4 regions of the Streptomyces kaniharaensis genome follow, and region 3 is predicted to be linked to each of the others. Evidence: riboswitches for the same ligand, from Rfam matches in the RefSeq annotation. Region 3 holds a riboswitch; each other region holds the start of a gene.

What was found. A riboswitch is a leader RNA that binds a small molecule or an ion and turns the genes downstream of it on or off. The one in region 3 is predicted to bind cobalamin.
Region 1: another riboswitch for cobalamin. It lies ahead of metE (5-methyltetrahydropteroyltriglutamate--homocysteine S-methyltransferase); the one in region 3 lies ahead of cobN (cobaltochelatase subunit CobN).
Region 2: another riboswitch for cobalamin. It lies ahead of F7Q99_RS20555 (cobalamin biosynthesis protein); the one in region 3 lies ahead of cobN (cobaltochelatase subunit CobN).
Region 4: another riboswitch for cobalamin. It lies ahead of nicT (Nickel transporter NicT); the one in region 3 lies ahead of cobN (cobaltochelatase subunit CobN).

The regions. Positions count from the first base shown of each region.
Region 1 covers NZ_WBOF01000001.1:5,929,796-5,934,000, reverse strand. Annotated here, with positions in the region: gene F7Q99_RS26575 (hypothetical protein) at 1-279, shown strand, start outside; gene pip (prolyl aminopeptidase) at 336-1,295, shown strand; cobalamin riboswitch at 1,425-1,608, shown strand; gene metE (5-methyltetrahydropteroyltriglutamate--homocysteine S-methyltransferase) at 1,760-4,099, shown strand.
Region 2 covers NZ_WBOF01000001.1:4,545,841-4,550,045, forward strand. Annotated here, with positions in the region: gene F7Q99_RS20550 (cobyric acid synthase) at 1-694, opposite strand, end outside; gene F7Q99_RS20555 (cobalamin biosynthesis protein) at 691-1,662, opposite strand; cobalamin riboswitch at 1,771-1,899, opposite strand; gene F7Q99_RS20560 (alpha/beta hydrolase family protein) at 2,444-3,559, shown strand; gene F7Q99_RS20565 (hypothetical protein) at 3,846-4,205, shown strand, end outside.
Region 3 covers NZ_WBOF01000001.1:5,345,256-5,349,460, reverse strand. Annotated here, with positions in the region: gene F7Q99_RS23925 (precorrin-8X methylmutase) at 1-150, opposite strand, end outside; gene F7Q99_RS23920 (cobalamin biosynthesis protein CobG) at 147-1,469, opposite strand; cobalamin riboswitch at 1,614-1,777, shown strand; gene cobN (cobaltochelatase subunit CobN) at 1,892-4,205, shown strand, end outside.
Region 4 covers NZ_WBOF01000001.1:791,301-795,505, reverse strand. Annotated here, with positions in the region: gene F7Q99_RS03575 (AAA family ATPase) at 1-375, shown strand, start outside; gene F7Q99_RS03570 (Fpg/Nei family DNA glycosylase) at 455-1,264, shown strand; gene F7Q99_RS03565 (ArsR/SmtB family transcription factor) at 1,667-2,050, opposite strand; cobalamin riboswitch at 2,132-2,324, shown strand; gene nicT (Nickel transporter NicT) at 2,357-3,475, shown strand; gene F7Q99_RS03555 (M24 family metallopeptidase) at 3,604-4,205, shown strand, end outside.

The DNA of each region.
Region 1 (4,205 bases), 580 kb from region 3:
CTCTCGGGCGCGACGCTGCGCCGCGGCTGCGAGGAGACGTTCACTGGCACGGCCCGCACCCAGCCCGGCAACCAGCCGATCACCGATCCGAAGCACACCGTCTGGCAGATCACCGGCCCCAACGGCCCGGTCACCATCGGCACCGGTAGCGCGGGCCGCTTCACCGTGCCACTCCTCGCCGACGGCAACTACGCCCTCAAGTTCACCGCCACCGACCCGGCCAACAACCTCACCGCTCACACCGAGACCACCGTTCGCATCACCGGGTGCCTCCGCTGACGAGGATTTCCCATTCGCGAGCCCCGGTTGCGACAGCAACCGTAGGATCGACGGTCATGGTTGATCTCTACCCTCCGACCAGTCCCTACGACAGTGGAATTCTCGACACCGGAGACGGCAACCGCATCTACTACGAACAGCTCGGCAGCCCCGGAGGCAAGCCCGTCCTGTACGTCCACGGCGGCCCGGGATCGGGCGCTCCGCAGCGGCCGACGAGGGCATGGGACCCCGAGCGCTACCGCGTCATCCGCTTCGACCAGCGCAACTGCGGCCGTAGTACCCCGCACGCCAGTGACCCGGCGGCGGACATGAGTCTGAACACCACGCAGCACCTGATCGACGACATGGAGCGGATACGCCAACACCTCGACATCGAGCGGTGGTTGCTGAACGGAGCTTCCTGGGGCTCGACGCTCATCCTGGCCTATGCGCAACAGCACCCCGCGCGTGTCAGCGAGATCGTCATCCAGGCGGTGACGATGACCCGCCGTACGGAGATCGACTGGCTGTACCGGGGTGCCGGTCGGTTCTACCCCGAAGCCTGGGACCGGTTTCGCGACGGCGTCCCCGAGGGCGAGCGGGACGGCGACCTGCTCGCGGCCTACGCGCGACTGATGGAGAACCCCGACCGGGCGATTCGCGAGAAGGCCGCGGCCTCCTGGCTCGCGTGGGAGGACGCGGTCATCTCCGACGAGCCCAACGGCATCCCCGGCATGTACGGCGATCGCGAGGTCGACGCCCGGATCGCGTTCGTACGGATCTGCGCTCACTTCTTCAGCAACGGCGCATGGCTGGAGGAGGACCAACTGCTGCGCAACGCCCATGAACTGGCCGGGATCCCGGCGGTGCTGGTCCACGGCCGGCATGACATGGGCAGCCCGGTCCAGACGGCGTGGGATCTGGCGAAGGTGTGGCCGGACGCGCGGCTCCACATCTTCGAGGACTCGGGGCACGTCGGCAGCCAAGCGATGCAGGAGACGGTCCGCGCGGCCATCGAGGAGTTCAAAAACCGGTGAGTGATCCTCAGGGCGCGTGACCTGCGCGGCCACCGAACGGGCCGCGGCTTCACCGGCACGCCCAACGCTGAACCCGTCGACCGGAGCGGGCGATTCGGGCTAGGGTGGGCGGTGCAGCTGGTTCGCCCCGTCCGCCAGGCGGGTTGCGTCGCAAGAGGGAATCCGGTGCGAGTCCGGAACTGCCCCGCAGCGGTGAGTGGGAACGAAAGCCGTCAACCAAGCACTGGACGCGAGCAAGCGTCCGGGAAGCGACGGCCGGTAGGAGCCGGTACGGCCACCATGGCCCGGCGTGCCCATGAGTCCGAAGACCTGCCGCTGCCCGTGCGCCGCAGCGGCGCACGGTCTCACCGGGACCTCGCGGGAAGGTCGGCGGCGGCACGGGCACGGCGGACAGCACCGCCCCGGCCCGCTCCTTCGCGCGCCCCTGCCCGCCGGGTCCACGCGAACTCGCGAAGGAGAGTTCCGTGAACCGCCCCACCCCGCACCACCCGACGGCGACCGTCCACGGCTACCCACGCCAGGGCCCGGACCGTGAACTCAAGCGCGCCGTCGAGGACTTCTGGTCCGGCCGCAGGACCGCCGCCGAACTCCTCGACACCGCAGCCGGCCTGCGCCGCAGCGTCTTCCAGCAGCTGGCCGGCGCCGGACTCGGCGAGATCCCGGGCAACCACTTCTCGCTCTACGACCACGTGCTCGACACCGCCTGGATGCTCGGCGCCGTCCCGCCCCGCCACCTGGCCGCCGGCCGGGACCTCCAGCCCGGCACCCCCGCGCACACGCTCGCCGTGTACTTCGCCATGGCTCGCGGCACGGGGCACGTCGAGCCGCTGGAGATGACCAAGTGGTTCGACACCAACTACCACTACCTGGTGCCCGAACTCGGCCCCGGCACCGTCTTCCGCGCCCAACCCGGCAAGCCGCTCACCGAGTTCGCCGAGGCCAAGCTCCTCGGCCTCACCACCCGCCCCGTGCTGCTCGGCCCGATCACCTTCCTCCTCCTCGCCAAGCCCGTCCCCGACGCACCCTCCGACTTCCAGCCCCTCACCCTCCTCGGCCGGTTGCTGCCGGTCTACGCCGAGCTCCTGGGCGACCTGCAGGCCGTCGGCGCCGAGTGGGTCCAGTTCGACGAACCCGCCCTGGTCCGCGACCAGCCGCCGGCCGTGCTGAACGCCACCGCCCGCGCCTACCGGTACCTGGCCTCCGCCGCCCGCCGCCCCAAGCTGCTCGTCGCCTCCTACTTCGACGCCCTCGGCGAAGCGCTGCCCGTCCTCGCCAACTCCCCCGTCGAAGGTCTCGCCCTCGACTTCACCGGCCCCGCCGCCGCCAACCTGCCCGGCCTCGCCGCCCTCGGCGGCATCCAGGACAAGCGGCTCGTCGCCGGCGTGATCGACGGCCGCAACATCTGGGCCGCCGACCTCGACCAGGCCCTCGCCACCCTCGTCACCCTGCTCCCCCTCGCCGACCGGCTCGACGTCGCACCCTCCTGCTCGCTGCTGCACGTCCCGCTCGACGCCGCCCGTGAACGCGAACTCGACCCTCAGGTACTGCGCTGGCTCGCCTTCGCCCGGCAGAAACTCGACGAGACCGTCACCCTCGCCCGCGCACTGACCGAGGGCCGCGACGCCGTCGCCCCGCAACTCGCCGCCAATCGCGCCGCCCGCGCCTCGCGCGCCGCCTCCGCACTCACCCACGACCCGGCCGTCAGCGCCCGCTGCGCCGCCGTCACCCCCACCGACAGCCGCCGCGCCACGCCGTACCCCGAACGCGCCGCCGCCCAGCAGGCCCGTCTCCACCTGCCGCCGCTCCCGACCACCACGATCGGCTCCTTCCCGCAGACCGACGCCCTGCGCGCCGCGCGCGCAGGCCTGCGCACCGGGCGGATCGACGACGCCGCCTACCGGGAGCGCATCGAAGCGGAGATCCGCGAGGTCGTCGCCTTCCAGGAGAAGGCCGGTCTGGACGTCCTCGTCCACGGCGAACCCGAACGGGGCGACATGGTCCAGTACTTCGCCGAGCGGCTCACCGGCTACCTGGCCACCCGGCACGGCTGGGTGCAGTCCTACGGCACCCGCTACGTCCGGCCGCCGATCCTGGCCGGCGACGTCTCCCGACCGGCGCCGATGACCGTGGCTGAGTACCGCTACGCACAGAATCTGACGGACCGTCCGGTCAAGGGAATGCTCACCGGACCGGTCACCATGCTCGCCTGGTCCTTCGTCCGCGACGACCAGCCCCTCGCCGACACCGCCCGCCAGGTGGCCCTCGCCCTCCGCGACGAGGTCCACGACCTGGAGGCCGCCGGCGCCGCTGTCATCCAGGTCGACGAACCCGCCCTGCGCGAAACCCTCCCGCTCCGCCGCGCCGCCCATCCCGACTACCTCGCCTGGGCCACCGAGGCCTTCCGCCTCACCACCAGCGGTGTCCGCGCCGACACCCAGATCCACACCCACATGTGCTACGCCGAGTTCGGCGACATCCTCCCCGCCATCGACGACGTCGACGCCGACGTCATCTCCCTGGAAGCCGCCCGCTCCCGGATGGCCGTCACCACCGAACTCGCCGCGGCCCACTACCCGCGCGCCGTCGGCCCCGGCGTCTACGACATCCACGCACCACGCGTCCCCGCGGTCGCCGAGTTCACCGAGCTGCTGCGCTCGGCCATCGACCGGCTGCCCGCCGAACGGCTCTGGGTCAACCCCGACTGCGGCCTCAAGACCCGCCGATGGGACGAGGTCCGCCCCGCCCTCGAACGCCTGACCGTCGCCGCCCGCGAGATCCGCGCCGTCCTGGAAGGCAACCGATGACCGCTCCAGCCGAACTCACCCGCACACCGGCCGGCGACCCCCGGTGACCGTCGCCGCCGGCGCCGAGTCCGGGGCCGGCGCCCGGACCGGACACCGGGCCGCCATC
Region 2 (4,205 bases), 800 kb from region 3:
GCCACAGCCCCGGCAGCATCGGCAGCGTGCCGAGCACCGGACGGCCGGTCAGGTCGTGCAGCATCTCCAGCCCGGGCGCCAGCAGCCGCGCGTCGCCGCGGAACTTGTTGACGAACCAGCCCGCCACGTGCCGCTGGTCCTCGGCCGACAGCAGCGCCAGCGTCCCGTACATCGCCGCGAAGACGCCCCCGCGGTCGATGTCCCCGACCACCACCACCGGCAGTCCGGCGGCCGTCGCCAGGCCCATGTTGGCGATGTCGCGGTCCCGCAGGTTGATCTCGGCGGGCGAGCCGGCGCCCTCGCACACCACCACGTCGTAGCGGCGGCGCAGGTCCGCCAGGCACTCCAGCGCCCGCTCCAGCAGGACGGGCTTGCGCTCGCGGTAGTCCAGCGCGCCCACCTCGGCGACCGGCCTGCCCAGTAGCACCACCTGGCTGCGGCCGTCCGCGCCCGGCTTCAGCAGCACCGGGTTCATCGCCGCCTCCGGCGCCACCCGGGCCGCCTGCGCCTGCATCGCCTGGGCGCGGCCGATCTCGGCGCCGTCCGCGGTGACGAAGGAGTTCAGCGACATGTTCTGCGCCTTGAACGGCGCCACCCGGACGCCCTGCCGGGCCAGCCAGCGGCAGATGCCCGCCGTGACCACGCTCTTGCCCGCGTCCGAGGTCGTCCCGGCGACCAGCAGCGCGTTGCTCATGCCCTTCCCCTCCTGCTCAGGGCCGCCCGCAGCAGGAGGTGCCCCGCGACGGTCGTACCCACGGCCAGCGCGCCCACCCGCCTCGACAGCGTGCACGCCCGTTCGATGTCGTCCACCGTCACCGGCCGCAGCTCCGCGCCCAGTACCGGCCGGTGTTCCACGCGCTCCCCGTACTGCAGCGTGCCGCCCAGCCGGACGCCGACCGCGCCCGCGAACGCCGACTCCGCCTGGCCCGCGTTCGGGCTCGGATGCGCCGTACCGTCGCGCCGCCACACCCGCCAGGCCGTTCGCGGCTCCGGCGAGGCGGCCACCGTCAGCAGCGCCGTCAGCCGGGCGCCGGGCCAGCCCGCCACGTCGTCCAGCCGGGCCGACGCCCAGCCGAACCGGGCGTGGCGCGGCGAGCGGTGGCCCACCATCGCGTCCAAGGTGTTCACGGCCCGGAACGCCAGCAGGCCCGGCGTCCCCGCCAGCGCGCCCCACGTCAGCGCGTTCACCACGGCGTCGGCGGTGTTCTCCGCCACCGACTCGACCACCGCCCGGGCGATCTGCTGCCCGTCCAGCGCGCTCGGATCCCGGCCGCACAGGTGCGGCAGCCGTTCCCGGGCCGCCGTCAGGTCCCCGGCCGCCAGCGAGCGGCCGATCGTGCGCGCCTCCCGGGTCAGCGAGGTGCCGCCGAGCACCGTCCACGTCGCGGCGGCGGCCAGCGCGGCCCGGCCCAGCGGGCGGCGGCCGACCGTCCGGTCCAGCGCCACCGCGCCCGCGGCGACCGTGCCCACGCACAGCGCCGTGTAGGCGGCCCCGGCGGCCCGGTCGTCCCGCCACATCCGCCGCTCCAGGCGCGCCGCCGCGTCGCCGAAGACGGCCACCGGGTGGCCGCGGCGCGGATCGGCGAAGCGGGCGTCCGCCAGGTAGCCCGCGACGGCGCCCAGCGCGAACGCGGCGGCGCGGGTCAGCGGTCTCGTGGTCATCGGGCGCACGGCGGGGAGCAGCAGAGGGCTCGGCGGGTCGGGGCAGCCTGCATCGCGTGCGAGTCCTCACTCAGGGTCCGCGCCCTGGATCGACGTAGCGGGGGCGAGAGTCTCCTGGCTTCCGGGTCGAACGCACCCCCGGGCCTTCCAGCGGCAACTGACGGTCCGCCGTGGCGTTTTCCGGGCGTGCTCCCCGGTGACAGTGGCGGGACCGCGCCGGACTCGCACCGGCTTCCTCTGCATGCCTCCGTTTGGCCCTGGGATCCCATCACGCGGCCGGAGCGGGAGTCAACCGAGGTCACGGAGGGGTTGGTCACAGTCGCACCCGTCGTCGCCACCTCCGATCCGCCCCGCCGCAGGGGCATGACACCCTGTGCGATCGCCCAGCGGCCCGCCGGTGCGTCGACTGGCAGGCCCACGTCCACGCCGTCGCGCGTCTCGTCCCCGTCGACGAGGACGATCTCGCCGCCGTCCTGACGGTCCTGCAACAGGAGAACAAAATCTCCACCCACTGGGGCGCCGGCACCTGAGGCACCCCATCCTCGACCCCGCGCACCGACACCCCGCGGGACCGCCCCCTCGCCGACCGCTTCTGGGAACTCCTCGGCCGCCGCCGGACCGACCTCCCCGTGTGACCCCGGCCCCCTCCTTCTACCCCGGACGGCCCAGCCGGCTGGCCGCACGCCCCGGCCCCCAGTGAACTGGTGACCGAACACCGACCGGACCGGGGCGGACCGAGCGGGGACTCACCGAGCCAGCGACTCACAGAGCGGGGAGCGATATGCGTTGGGGAACCGCAGCCGTCGTGGCGGCAGCCGCCGTCGGCGCCGGGGTCGCCGTCGTCGTGATCGGCCGCCGGGCGTCCGACCGGATCGTCCACCCGGAGACCGCCGTCGTGCCGCAGTCCCGCCCCGTCCGGGTACGGAGCGTCGCCGCCGGCCGGATCACCTTCACCCGCAGCGCCGAGAGCCTGCGCCCCGGCCGCTGGGCCGTCGAGTGGGACGACAACGGCCACGCCGTCGTCGACGACATCCTGGGCAGCGACGAACAGGGCGTCACCCGCCGCCTCGTCCGCGCCGACCGGGGCACGCTCGTCCCCGGCACCGAGGTCCGCTTCACCCCGCGCGTCCACCTCGGCGACCCGACCTCCGCACTCGGCCTCCACTACGCCGAGACCACCGTCGACGGCGAACTCGGCGCCCTGCCCGCCTGGCGGCTCGACGGCAAACGCGGCACCTGGGTGATCCTCGTGCACGGCCCCGGCGCCGACCGCCAGCAGGCCCTCGCCGTCCTGCCCGTCCTCGACCGCCTCGCCCTGCCCGCCCTCGCCGTCACCTACCGCGGCGACCAGGGCGCCCCCGCCTCCCCGGGCGGGCTCGGCCACTTCGGCGAGACCGAATGGCGGGACGTCGAGTCGGCGGTGCGGCTCGCCCTCGACAGCGGCGCCGGCCGGGTCGTCCTGTACGGCTGGTCGCTCGGCGCCACGATGTGCCTGCAGACCGCCGCCCGCTCCGCCTGGGCGTACGCCGTCCGCGGCCTCGTCCTGGACTCGCCCGTCCTCGACCTCCCGGCCACCGCCCGCCGCGGCGCGGCCCGGGCCGGCTACACCGGCGCCGCCGCCGAACTCGGCGCCCTCGCCGCCGAGGGCCGCACCGGCGTCGACCTGGCCGACTTCACCCGCATCGCCGAGGGCGCCGACCTGCGCGCGCCCACCCTGGTCCTGCACAGCCCCGACGACCCGGTCGCCCCGTTCCGCGCCGCCGAACACCTCGCCGCCAGCCGCCCCGACGTGGTCAGCCTCCACTCCTTCGCGGGCGCCGACCACACCGCCCTCTGGAACTCCGCCCCGGCCCACTACACCGAACTCCTCCGCCGCTGGCTCACCCCTCTCCTGTGACCGCCCCGTACCGCTTCTCCGGGCTGTCCGTGTTCGATCCGTCGCCCGCCGTGACCACGCTCGACGCCCCGCCGACCGCCCTGGCATGGCACCGCCACACGATTCCGGCCAGGCGGTTTGCCGCTGTTGCCCGATCTTGCGGAGGCGCCGTCCGCACCGGCCCGTCCGTACGGCCAACCGGATGTGACAGAAGGCCCGTGCAAGGGGAAGACTGCTCGACGTGACGTCTCGGAACCCGCGCGACCGTGATGCCCCGCTCCCACCGACGATCGGTACCGGTGCGACGGTGACCCGTCTCCCCGGTACGGCCCACCGGCCCGCCGGGGCCGGGCCGGGCGGCGGCGTACCCCGCCGACGAGGCCCCGCACCCGCGCCCGGCCGCGGCCGGGTTCCCGTGCCGGACGGCTTCCCCGCGCCCGCCGAGCTGGCGCCGCTGGCCCGCCGGATGCTGGTGGACGCCGTTCGCATCGCCCGTTGGGCGGGGGAGCTGGCCGAGGTCGACAAGCGTGGCGAACTGCTCGCGGAGGATGCCCGCGCGGCGGGCAGGGCGCTGGCCATGACGGTCGGCGCCGCGGCCAAGGCGTGGGGGCAGGCGCTCCTGGTCGGCCTCGTGGAGGCCCGGGACGGCGGGGCCGGCCCGGGCTGG
Region 3 (4,205 bases):
CTCGACCAGGTCGACCATCCCGCAGGCGTGGATCATCCGCACCGCGACCTGGGAGACGTCCGCCGGCAGGGCGGCCAGGTCGGCCTCCGCCCGGATGGTGGCAAAGGACTGGCGGTAGATCGACGCGCCGTCCTTCTCGTACTCGATCACTTCGTGGTCCTCCTGGCCTCGGCGACCGCCTCGGCCATCTCCTCGTTCGTCACATCCACGGACGACACATCCGCGGAAACCACGTCCACCGAAGCCGCTTCAACGGAAGCCGCACCCGCGGAAGACGCGTCCCCGGAAGCCGTGTCCACGGCCGTCCCGGCGGCTGCCGGACCGTTCACCGTCACCCGGTAGCCCTGCCCGGTGGCGAGCACGTCCACCCACCGTCCGGCCGGGTGGCCGCAGCGCCGTTCACAGCCCGACCAGTGCACGGGCAGGCCGCCGGCCGGCGCGGCGTCGAGTGCCCGCGCCGCGTCCGCCCGGACGTCGGCCAGGGACTTGGCGCACCCGGGCAGTCCGGTGCAGGCGGTGGCCCGCTCCCAGGGCGAGCCGGGCACCGTCCGGAACCCGGCCGCGGCCAGCGCCGGCAGGCGGTCGGCCGGGGCACCGGGCAGCACCGCGCCGCGCCAGGGCGTCAGCCGCAGCTCGCCGGCCGAGGCCGCCACCAGGGCACGCCACTGCGCGGCGCTCGCCCGGCCGAAGCGCATGCCCACCGAGAGCCCGCCGGGCAGTGCCCCGGCGGCGGGTGCGGCTGCGGCGAAGGCGGGCAGCGGCACCGGCCCGTCCGGCAGGAGCTCGGGTACTTCGCGCAGGTGCCAGGCCTTGCGGCCGCTCGCCCGCAGCGCGTCGAGGAAGGACCGGGCCGCGTCCAGCACGGCGGTCACCTCCTGCCCGGCCTCGACCGGACGCCCGTACGCGGCGCGCCCGAGGCGCAGCAGCCGGGTGCCGTCCGAGCCTGCGATCAATGTCACATCGGCGTCGAGGGTGGCGACGTCGCCCCGCCCGTCGTCCAGCGCGAAGAGGAACTTGCCGGAGAGTCCGGTCGCCCACGCACTCGCACACAACCGCGCGTCCAGCTCCCGCACCCAGGTCTGCACGTCGGCACGGTCGAGCCCGTCGAGCCCCGCGAGCGGTGAGGCGACGATGTTGCGCACCCGCTCGTGCGTGTCGGAGGGCAGCAGCCCGACGGCGCGCAGCCGTTCGGCGAGTTCCGCCCCGCAGTGCGAAGCCAGGCCGCGGAGTTGGACGTTGCCGCGCGAGGTGGTCTCCAGCTCGCCGTCGCCGAGGGCTTGCGCCGCCTCGGCCAGCGCGAGCGCCTGACGGTCCGTCAGCAGGCCGCCGGGCAGGCGGACCCGGGCCAGGGCGCCGTCGTCGGCGGTGTGCAGACGAAGCGCCCCTGGGCAGGCGTCCGCGCGCCCCCGGTCGGGCACCGCGGCGCCCGGCGCGGTGACGTCGGGTGTCGGTGGCATGGCGGCGAGCATACAGATGATCCGATCGCTTGCCTCCGTCCGTTGCCTCACACGTCGGCTCACACGCTGACTCACGCGCTGCCCCGCACGCCGCATCGCACCGCCGTCACTCCGTGCGTCTCCGGAGGATCACCCTCCCCCGGGTCAGCCGCACCCCGTACGATGCTGGCGGACGGTCCCCGCCGACCGTCCACGCCAGCGACGGCGCAGGGGAGGAAACCGGTGCAAGCCCGGTGCGGTCCCGCCACTGTGACCGCGGTTCACCGGGACACCCGGCGGCCGCGGAAGCCAGGAACTCCTGCCGTCCTCCACCGGCCCGGGGCGCGGACCCCGAGGAAGGCAGAAATGCACCAGCGCTGTCGCATGCCCGCGCCCGCGTCCCAGGCCACCACCGAGGCCGCCCTGGCCACCATCGAGGCCGGGAGGGCCTTCGCATGATCCTGCTGCTGTCGACGTCCGACACCGACCTGCTCAGCGCCCGCGCCTCGGCCGGCCCGGTCCCGTACCGGCTCGGCAACCCGGCCCGGCTCGCCCCCGAGGACCTGCCCGCGCTGCTGGAGGGCACCGACCTGGTCGTGGTCCGCCTGCTCGGCGGGCGCCGCGCCTGGCAGGAGGGCCTGGACGCGCTGCTGGCCGGCCCCCGCCCGGTGGTCGTGCTGACCGGTGAGCAGGCCCCGGACGCCCAGCTGATGGAGCTGTCCACCGTCCCGGCCGGCATCGCCGCCGAGGCGCACGCCTACCTCGCCCACGGCGGCGCGGCCAACCTCGCCGAACTGGGCGCCTTCCTCTCCGACACCGTGCTGCTCACCGGCCACGGCTTCGCCCCGCCCGCCTCCGCCCCGGCCTGGGGCCCGCTGGAGCGCGCTGCGAGGACGAACGAGGGCCCGACCGTCGCGGTGCTCTACTACCGCGCCCACCACATGAGCGGCAACACCGCCTTCGTCGAGACCCTGTGCCAGGCCATCGAGGACCAGGGCGCGCAGGCCAGGGCCTACTACTGCGCCTCGCTGCGCGGCGCCGAGCCCGAGCTGCTGGCCGCGCTCGGCGAGGCCGACGCGATCGTCACCACGGTGCTCGCCGCCGGCGGCACCCGCCCGGCCGACGCGCAGGCTGGCGGCGACGAGGAGGCCTGGGACGCGGGCGCGCTGGCCGCCCTGGACCGCCCGATCCTCCAGGCGCTCTGCCTCACCTGGTCGCGCGCCCAGTGGGAGGCCAGCGACGACGGCCTGTCCCCGCTGGACACCGCCACCCAGATCGCCGTGCCGGAGTTCGACGGCCGCCTGATCAGCGTCCCGTTCTCCTTCAAGGAGCTGGACGAGGACGGCCTCACCGTCTACGCGGCCGACCCGGAGCGCGCCGCCCGGGTGGCCGGCACCGCCGTCAAGCACGCCCGGCTGCGGCACGTCCCGGCCGCGGAGCGCCGCCTCGCGCTCGTGCTGTCCGCTTACCCGACCAAGCACGCCCGGGTCGGCAACGCCGTCGGCCTGGACACCCCGGCCAGCGCCGTCCGCCTGCTGCACCGGCTGCGCGAGGAGGGCATGGACCTCGGGGACGGCCTTCCCGGGCTGGAGGACGGCGAGGACAGCCACGAGGGCGACGCCCTCATCCACGCCCTCATCGCCGCCGGCGGCTACGACCAGGACTGGCTCACCGAGGACCAGCTGGCCCGCAACCCCGTCCGCATCCCCGCCGCCGACTACCGCCGCTGGTACGCCACCCTGCCCCAGGCGCTGCGCGAGCAGGTCGAGGAGCACTGGGGCCCGGCCCCCGGCGAGCTGTACGTCGACCGGTCGCAGAACCCGGACGGCGACATCGTGCTCGCCGCGATCCGCTCCGGGAACCTGCTCGTCCTGATCCAGCCGCCGCGCGGCTTCGGCGAGAACCCCGTCGCGATCTACCACGACCCCGACCTGCCGCCGAGCCACCACTACCTGGCCGCCTACCGCTGGATCGAGGCCGCGCAGGAGGACGGCGGCTTCGGCGCCCACGCCGTCATCCACCTCGGCAAGCACGGCAACCTGGAGTGGCTGCCCGGCAAGACCGCCGCGCTGTCCGCCGAGTGCGGCCCGGACGCCGTCCTCGGCGACCTCCCGCTGATCTACCCGTTCCTGGTCAACGACCCGGGCGAGGGCACCCAGGCCAAGCGCCGCGCCCACGCCACCCTCGTCGACCACCTGGTGCCGCCGATGGCGCGCGCCGACTCCTACGGCGACATCGCCCGCCTGGAGCAGCTGCTCGACGAGCACTCCAACATCGCCGCGATGGACCCGGCCAAGCTGCCCGCGATCCGCGCCCAGATCTGGACCCTCATCCAGGCCGCCAGGCTCGACCACGACCTCGGCCTGGACGAGCGTCCCGAGGACGACGGCTTCGACGACTTCCTGCTGCACGTCGACGGCTGGCTCTGCGAGGTGAAGGACGCCCAGATTCGCGACGGCCTGCACGTCCTCGGCCAGGCCCCGGTCGGCACCGACCGGGTCAACATCGTGCTCGCCATCCTGCGCGCGCGGCAGATCTGGGGCGGCGTCAGCGCGCTGCCCGGCCTGCGCGAGGCGCTCGGCCTGGACGAGGCCGCGCTCACCCTCGGCGCCACCGACGCCGCCGAGGCGCAGGCCCGCGCCCTGGTCGAGGCGATGGAGGCGGAGGGCTGGGCGCCCGAGGCGGTCGAGAAGGTCGCCGCCGGGCTGCCGGAGGCCGTCCGCGAGGTGCTCGGCTTCGCCGCCACCCAGGTGGTGCCGCGCCTGGCCG
Region 4 (4,205 bases), 4.6 Mb from region 3:
TACCGGCTGGCCCGCCGCACCTGCGGCTTCGCCTGCCGCAACTACCTCGCCAACGGCATCTCCTGCATCATCGACGACGCCGTCTTCCCCGACCGCCCGGCCATCGGCCTCGGCGGCTGGAAGCGGCACATCGGCCCCGGCATGCTGCCCGTCGTGCTGCTGCCCAGCCTCGACTCGGTGCTCGTGCGCAACGCCCGGCGCAGCGGCAACCGGCGGCTCAGCGACGAGGAGGTCGCCCGCATCCACGGCCGGATGGCCGGCTGGTACAACTCCGGGCTGCCGATCATCGACAACTCGCAGCTGGACGTCGCCGCCACCGCCGCCGAGCTGGACCGGGTGATCCTCGCCCGGCTGATGGGGATGCCGGTCCGCTGACCCGCGGCTCGGCAAGGCTGTCGGTGCCGGCTGCGATGATGGACGGGCCCTGTCGAACCACCCGGGGGAGCTGACGCCCGTGCCGGAAGGCCACATCATCCACCGCCTCGCCGCCGAGAACCGGAAGGCCTTCGGCGGCCGCCCCGTCCAGGTGTCCAGCCCGCAGGGCCGGTTCGCCGACGACGCCAAGCTGATCGACGGGCAGGTGCTCGCCGAGGCGGAGGCCACCGGCAAGCACCTCTTCCTCGGCTTCGAGGAAGGCGCCTGGGTCCACATCCACCTCGGCCTCTACGGCGGCTTCACCTTCGGCACCGGCCCCGCCCCCGCAGCGGTCGGCATGGTCCGGCTGCGCCTGGAGACCGACGACGCCCACGCCGACCTGCGCGGCCCCAACACCTGCGCGCTGATCACCGGTGCCGAGAAGGCCGCCGTCGCCGCCCGGCTCGGCCCCGATCCGCTGCGCGCCGACGCCGACCCGGAGGCCGCCTGGCGCCGGATATCGGCCAGCCGGACGACCGTCGCGGCCCTGCTGATGGACCAGAAGGTGCTGGCCGGCGTCGGCAACGTCTACCGCGCCGAGGTGCTGTTCCGGCACGGCATCAACCCGCACCGGGCCGGCCGCGACCTCGCCCGGAGCGAGTGGGACACGATCTGGGCCGACCTGGTCGCGCTCATGCGCGAGGGCGTCGGCGCCGGCCGCATCGACACCGTCCGCCCCGAGCACACCCCCGAGGCGATGGGCCGCCCGCCGCGCCTCGACGACCACGGCGGCGAGGTCTACGTCTACCGGCGCGCCGCGATGCCCTGCCTGGTCTGCGGCACGGACGTCCGCACGGAGTCGCACGCCTCGCGCAACCTGTTCTGGTGCCCGACCTGCCAGGCGGCCTGACGGCCTGATCCGCCCTCCGGCCCGGTGCCCAGCCCGTAGGCCGGGGCCGACCGGCCGGAGGGAGCAGGCGGATGGAGCGGGCGGATGGAGCGGCGGGAGGCGGCCGACACCGTGTCGGGTGCGGTGGGTGGCCACGTGGTGCAGGCTCAGAGCATCGGCGCGGTGCACCTCCACACCGATCCGCCACCGAGGCCGCGTCAGGTCCGGGCGCCGAAGGGTCTTTCAACCGTGGCCGGAACCGGCCGCGCTCATCGCCGCGTTGCGCCGGGTCGAGGACGGCGAACTCAGGATCGTGGTGTTCACGGGGCTCGGCGGGGTCGGCAAGACCGAGCTGATCGCCAGGTCCACCCGGGACCACCGGGCGCACAGCGCCGGACGGCGTGAGGCGTGGGCGGGAGCCGGTCAGCCTGCCACTGCGGCGGGCTCGTGGTGTTCCGCGGCGGCGCACTCGCCGAGGAGAGGGCGCATGCTCTCGTCCACGAGCCGGTAGCGCACAATCCGTCCGTCCTTGTCGCCGGTGACCACGCCGGCCGTGCGGAGCAGCCGCAGGGCCTGGGAGACGGCCGGGTCGCGCATGCCGGTGGCGACGGCCAGGTCGGTGACGGCGAGCGGGCCGGCCCGGTGGAGGGCGAGCAGGAGGGCGAGCCGTCCGGGGTCGGCGAGCAGGGAGAATCGCTCGGACCAGGACCGGACGTGCGCGGTGTCGCCGATCGCGGCGATGGCCTCGCAGACCCGGTGTCCGTCGATGGTGCGGTGGCCCGCGCGGTCGGCCGGTACGAGATGCATGTGCACATTCTTGCAGCCCATGGTCTGTGATCTAGGACACCTGCGCAGGTGCGCAGCCTTGCATGGGTGGGCCCGGACCCCTACGGTGTTGCCCGTCGTGGTGCTCGGGAAGACCGGTGACGGACCCTCAGGGGTCCCAGTCCGGGGCGGCCCTCGCCACTGTGATCGGGGGAAGTCGACCGCACCCACGACGCCACTGGGCGCTCCGCGTGCCTGGGAAGGCGGGTACGGGAGCCCCGTAAGCCAGGAGACCGGCCACGGCATCTCACGAAGTCTTTCCACGAGGTGCTGGAGCGTGATCCGCCGATGACCCTGCCCGAAACCGCCGCCGCCGCGGAGACGAAGGCGACGCCGTCCGTACTGCCCACCTTCCGGTGGAAGCGCGAGGACACCATCCGCACGGCCGGGCTGATGGGGGTGATCCTGGCCATGCACGTGGTGGCGTTCGGGACGCTCGTCTTCCTGGTCGCGCCAGAGAACTACGCGGTCGGTACCCAGGTCTTCGGGGTGGGCCTGGGTATCACCGCGTACACCCTCGGCATGCGGCACGCCTTCGACGCCGACCACATCGCCGTGATCGACAACACCACCCGCAAGCTGATGGCGGACGGCAAACGGCCCGTCTCGGTGGGCTTCTGGTTCGCGCTCGGGCACTCGTCGATGGTGGTCATCATGGCCGCCCTGGTGGCGGGCGGCGCGCAGCTGGCGAACACGCTGATGGACGACGAGTCGACCACCCACAAGTGGCTCGGCATGGTCGGCACCACCACCTCCGGCGTCTTCCTCTACCTGATCGGCGCGCTCAACCTGGCGGCGCTGCTCGGCATCCTCAAGGTGTTCCGGGCGATGCGGTCCGGGCAGTACGACGAGGCGGAGCTGGAGGAGCACCTCAACTCGCGCGGTTTCCTGGCCCGGGTGCTGAACCGGGCGACCAGGTCGATCACCCGGCCCGGGCAGATGTTCCCGGTGGGGATGGTGCTCGGCCTCGGCTTCGACACCGCGACCGAGGTGACCCTGATGGTGATGGCCGGTTCGGGCGCGGCGGCCGGTCTGCCCTGGTACGCGATCGTCTGCCTGCCGCTGCTGTTCGCGTCGGGGATGAGCCTGTTCGACACGCTTGACGGGACGTTCATGAACTTCGCGTACCAGTGGGCCTTCTCCAACCCGGTGCGCAAGGTGTACTACAACCTGACGATCACTGGGCTGTCGATCGCGGTGGCGTTCGTCATCGGCACCATCGAGCTGGTCGGGGTGCTGCACGACAAGCTGGACCTGACCGACCCGGTCACCGGCTGGATCGCGGACATCTCGCTGGACAACGTCGGGTACGCGATCGCCGGGCTGTTCGTCGTGGTCTGGGCCGTGGCGATCGCGTACTGGAAGCTGGCCGGGGTCGAGAAGCGGTGGAACGCCCAGAGCTCCTGATGCCGGGGCTCCCGATTCCCGCCGCCACGCTGACCGCTCTGTGGAACCCGGGGCGTGCGGGGGGCGGAGTGCGCCCCGACGGGGGCGCTCGGCGGGCGGATCGGGGTCAGGGTTCGTAGGCTCGACGCATGGCTGATGCGTACGCGGGCCGACGGGAGCGGCTGCGGGAGCACTGCAGTGCGGCCGGGTCCGATGCGGCGCTGATCACCCGGCCGGCGAACGTGCGGTACCTGACCGGTTGCGCGCCCTGCGGGGCGACGCTGCTGCTCACCCGGGACCGGGCGCTGCTGGCGCTGCCGGACGACCTGCCGCCGGACGACACCGGGGAGCACCTGATCGCCCCGGAGGTCACCCAGGTCCCGGTGCCTGCGGGTGCGGACACCGCGCTGGCCGCCGCGGACGCGGCCGCGCGGCTGCGGGTGACGGCCCTCGCGGTGGAGGAGCACGACCTGACCGTGAGCCGGCACCGGGCGGTGGCGGGCACGGCGAAGGGCGTCAGGCTGGCGGAGCTCGGGCCGGTGGTGGAGAGCCTGCGCGTGGTCAAGGACGAGCACGAGATCGGCGATCTCCGCATCGCCGCGGAGATCGCGGACCAGGCGCTCGGCGAGCTGCTGGAGTCGATCCTGGTCGGCCGGACCGAGCGGCACCTGGCGATGGAGCTGGAGCGCCGGATGATCGACCACGGCGCCGACCGGGCGGCGTTCCCGGTGTCGGTCGGCACCGGCAGCCA